DNA from 2 places in the Methylorubrum sp. GM97 genome. Region 1 is predicted to be linked to the other one. Evidence: predicted binding sites of a transcription regulator. Region 1 holds the regulator's gene; the other holds the start of a gene.
What was found. Region 1 encodes PhoB, which activates phosphate uptake and scavenging genes when phosphate is short. Its sites were predicted from a motif close to TGTCATNNANCTGTCAT; they were not measured.
Positions count from the first base shown of each region.

Region 2: a site for PhoB is predicted at 1,156-1,172, ahead of MSPGM_RS15495 (PhoX family protein). Genes of this name have one in related genera too.

Region 1 is NZ_AP025942.1:5,273,390-5,275,776, forward strand. Features, by position in the region: gene pstB (phosphate ABC transporter ATP-binding protein PstB) at 1-71, shown strand, start outside; gene phoU (phosphate signaling complex protein PhoU) at 203-916, shown strand; gene phoB (phosphate regulon transcriptional regulator PhoB) at 1,006-1,710, shown strand; gene MSPGM_RS24435 (GcrA family cell cycle regulator) at 1,917-2,387, opposite strand, start outside.
Region 2 is NZ_AP025942.1:3,345,485-3,347,871, forward strand. Features, by position in the region: gene MSPGM_RS15495 (PhoX family protein) at 1-1,106, opposite strand, end outside; gene MSPGM_RS15500 (DUF3828 domain-containing protein) at 1,301-1,744, opposite strand; gene MSPGM_RS15505 (glycine--tRNA ligase subunit alpha) at 1,746-2,387, opposite strand, start outside.

The DNA.
Region 1 (2,387 bases):
CGACCACGAAGATCTTCATGAACCCGGCCAAGCGGCAGACCCAGGACTACATCACCGGCCGCTTCGGCTGAGATCGGCCGCGACTGCACGACAGTCGCAGCCCCCTTGCGCCCTCGTTGAGACGCGCCCTCTTCCGCCGGACCCGTGTCCATCGCAGCTTGAGAGCGCCCTCGTCCGACCGCCTGATCGGGAAATTCGCGACATGGCCGACCATATCGTCTCCTCCTACGACACCGACCTCGAGAACCTGCGCCGCTCCATCGCTGAGATGGGCGGCGTGGCCGAGAAGATGATGACGGATGCCACCGACGCGCTGGTGCGCCGGGATACCACCCTCGCCCAGGCGGTGATCGTCGCCGACAAGCGCCTCGACCTGCTGCAGCGGGAGATCGAGGAGCGTTCGGTTCTCCTTATCGCCCGCCGTCAGCCGCTGGCCATCGACCTGCGCGAGACGATCTCCGGCATCCGCGTCTCGGGCGACCTGGAACGGATCGGCGATCTCGCCAAGAACATCGCCAAGCGCGTCGTGGCGATCAGCGATCAGGCGCAGCCGCAGAAGATCGTGCTCGGCGTCCAGCACATGAGCGACCTCGTGCAGGAACAGCTCAAGGACGTGCTCGATGCCTATGCGAGCCGCGACGTGACCGCCGCCCGCGAGGTGTGGGAGCGGGACAGCGCCATCGACGCGCTCTACAATTCACTGTTCCGGGAACTCCTCACCTACATGATGGAGGATCCGCGCAACATCTCGTTCTGTACGCACCTGCTGTTCTGCGCCAAGAACGTCGAGCGGATCGGCGATCACACCACCAACGTCGCCGAAACCATCGAATACCTCGTCACCGGCGAGACGCCGACGGCCGAGCGGCCCAAGAACGACGCTTCGAACTACGCGACGATTACGCCGAGCACCTGACACCGAAGGTTTTTCGGCGGGCGCGGCGATCAAGAAACGTCTCCGGCTCCTCTCTCGAGGGCCGGGCGTGACGGATGGAAAGACGGGCGATGACGAGTGCGCACATCCTGATCGTCGAGGACGAGGAATCGCTGACGACCCTGCTGCGCTACAATTTGGAAGCGGAGGGTTTCCAAGTCGATGTCGCGGTTCGCGGCGACGAGGCCGACCTTCGCCTGCACGAGACCACGCCCGACCTCGTACTCCTCGACTGGATGGTGCCGGGGCTCTCGGGGATCGAGCTGTGCCGGCGCATCCGTGCCCGCCGTGAGACCGAACGCCTGCCGGTCATCATGCTCACCGCCCGGGGCGAAGAGACCGACCGTGTGCGCGGCCTCTCGACCGGCGCCGACGACTACGTCGTCAAGCCGTTCTCCGTGCCGGAGTTGCTCGCCCGCGTCCGTGCGCTCCTGCGCCGCGCCAAGCCCACCCACGTCTCCGACATGCTCGTGGCCGGCGATATCGAGCTCGACCGCGTCAGCCATCGCATCCGCCGGCAGGGCCGCGAGATCCATCTCGGGCCGACCGAGTTCAAGCTGCTCGAATACCTGATGCAGAGCCCCGGCCGAGTCTTCTCGCGGGAGCAGTTGCTCGACGGCGTGTGGGGCCATGACGTCTACATCGACGAGCGCACGGTCGATGTTCATGTCGGCCGCCTGCGCAAGGCGATCAACCGCCCGCGCCAGAGCGATCCGATTCGCACCGTGCGCGGCTCCGGCTACTCGTTCGACGAGATGTTCGCCGGAGCGGAGTGATACGGTCTCCGCCTGATCGAAGGGGGAACGGTCTCGCTCAGCCCGCGCGGCGCTTGAGCCAACTCCAAATCCGCCATCCCGAATGGATCAACCGCGTTTCGGTCTGAGGGGCGGTCCTGTGAGTCGGGCAACGCCCGTCCCCACTCGGTACACGCGGGCAATCGCCCGTCATGGCGGGCGTGCCCGGCCGTCCTCTCCCGGAGGCGTTAGCGGAAACCGGCGACGCGGCGGTCGCGCTTGCGCTCGGCGGCCGGCTGATAGGCGATCTGCGCGTGCTGGGTGCAGTACGGAAGGCCTGTGATCGCGCGGCCGCCGCAGAAGCGGAAGTCCGGCGAGGTCGGGTCGCCCATCGGCCAGCGGCACATCGATTCGCGCAGATCCATGATGGTGACCCGCTCGGAAACCGCGAGGGCCACCGGCTCCGGGGCGGGCTTCTGCGGCAGCGGGAAGTCCGGTGCGGGCCTGTGTGCCACGATCGCAGGCGGCTCCGGCAGCGTCGGCTCCTCGGCGACCACGACCTCCATCTCGACCTCGGCAGCCAAGCCCTCCCGGCGACGTCCCTGCGACGCCGCACCCATCGACTTGACGCGACCGGACAGCCCGAGGCGATGCACCTTGCCGATGACGGCGTTGCGCGAGACGCCACCGATCTGCAGGGCGATCTGGCTGGCGCTCAG
Region 2 (2,387 bases), 1.9 Mb from region 1:
CTGAGCGTGCCGGAATCGAGGAGGTCGGCGTTGGCCTCGCGCTCGGCCTGCGTCCGCCCCTCGCTGACGAAGCGATAGACATGCTGGAAGCGCTCGTCGTCGCCGAGATAGACGACGTAGCGTCCGTCGAGCGAACGCGCGCCCGCCGCGCCCTCATGCTTGAACCGGCCGAGCGCCGTGCGCTTCTTCGGCGTCGAGGCCGGATCGAACGGGTCGATCTCGACCACCCAGCCGAACCGGTTCGGCTCGTTCGGCGCCTGCGCGAGATCGAAGCGCGGATGGAAGCGGCTCCAGGCATATTGCGGGCTGCCCAGGCCGATCGCCTTCGCGTTGCCGGTCTCCGCATGTCCGGAAGGGAGAGCTCCGGAGAAGTAATAGTTGATGTTCTCCTCGCCCGAGAGCCACGTGCCCCAGGGCGTGACGCCGCCGGAGCAGTTGTTGATCATGCCGAGCACGCGCCGGCCGCTCGGGTCGGCTTCGGTCATGAGGCGGGGATGACCCGCCGCCGGGCCGGTGAGGGCGATAGGCGTCTCCGCCGTGATGCGCCGCGTGTAGGGCGAGCCGATCACCGGGCGCCAGCCTTCCGCCTCGCGGACGATCTCGACCACCGAGCCGCCATGGGCGGCCATCTCGGTCGCGACCTGTTCCGGACTCAGGGCGGCAATCACGGCCTTGCGGTCGGCGGCCTTGAGGCCGGGAAACATCAGCTCGGCATTGGTGTATTCGTGGTTGACCACGAGCAGGCCACGCTGGCCCGTCGCGTCGAGCGGGATGAAACCGACGAAGTCGTTGTTGTAGCCGAACTGGCGCTCCTGAGCCCGCGGGCTCTGCTTTTGCGGATCGAAGGCCGGCGCGTCGGGAAACAGCGGGTCGCCCCATCGCAGCAGGGGTCTCGCCTCGTAGCCCTCGGCCACATGCAGGTGCTCATCGATTCCGGCGGCGAGTTCGGGGAAGTCGAAGGCGGAGGACTCGGCGGGAGCCGCGACGGTCTGCGGCGCGAGTCCGGCGGCGAGTGCGGCGGCCAGAGAGCCACGCATCAGGTCGCGCCGGGAGAAGCGCTGCGCGATCACCGCATCGAGGGTCGGGGCGTCGGGCGTGTCGGACATCGGGCGCGTCTCATCCACCTTCGTGAAGCGGCGCGCCTACGCCCGTCCGATGTCGCTTCGATGACGGGACGGTTCGCTGCGCAGCCGCGCGCTTAAGCGCTTTCCGACGAAGTGGACACCGGTTCGGCGAAAGAAAGCGTGTTGAAACAAAAACCTAGAGACGCCGGCCTGATGCAATGGGGTCGGATACGGCTCTAGGGCAGCGGCGCCGACAGGATGGCGACGAGATCCCAGGTCTCGCCCTTCAGCGAGCGAACGTTGGCGAGCTTCCATGCGCCGGCCTCGCGTACGAGGTTGTAGCGCAGTTCCTGCGGCCCGCCGTTGCGGAAGGTCGCCCGCACCTCGGCCCGGTCGCCGTCGTTCGAGAGCGGGGCCAGCGCCAACGACTTGGCGAAACCCGGCTCGGTGTCCTGGCCGTTGACGTGGAAGGCGAAACCGAGCCGCCCGACCTCGCCCTTCGCCTCGCGCTGGTCGCGCTCGTAGAGTGCGCGCAGGGATTTGGCGTAGAAGCGCACCGCATTGGTGTCGTCCGCCGCGTAGAAGGCCCGCACGGTCTCCACCGGGTCGGTCACGGATTGCGCGAAGGCCGGCCCCGCTAGGAGCGCGAACGCCAAAGCGAGGACGGCGCGCCGCCGCATCTCAGGCCGCTGCGGCGTGGCCGCCGGCCTCGGTCTTCAGCCATGCGGCGCCGCAAGCCTTGGCCAGTTCGCGCACGCGCAAAATGTAGCTCTGGCGCTCGGTGACCGAGATCACGCCGCGGGCGTCGAGCAGGTTGAAGACGTGGCTTGCCTTGATGCACTGGTCGTAGGCCGGCTGCACGATGCGGTGGCGCGCGCCCTCGCTCTCGGGGGCTCCGGCTTCGAGATAGAGGCGGCAGGCCTTCTCCGCATCGGCGAAGTGGCGGAACAGCATCGCCGTGTCCGCGGCCTCGAAGTTGTGCCGCGAATATTCCTGCTCGGCCTGGAGGAAGACGTCGCCGTAGGTGACCTTGTCGTCCCCCTCGCCGCCGTTGAAGTTGAGATCGTAGACGTTCTCGACGCCCTGCACGTACATCGCGAGGCGTTCCAGGCCGTAGGTCAGCTCGCCGGCGACCGGGGCGCATTCGAAGCCCGCGACCTGCTGGAAGTAGGTGAACTGGCTCACCTCCATCCCGTCGCACCAGCACTCCCAGCCCAGGCCCCAGGCGCCGAGCGTCGGGCTCTCCCAATCGTCCTCGACGAAGCGAATGTCGTGGAGCTTGAGATCGACGCCGATCGCCTCCAGCGAGGCAAGGTACAGCTC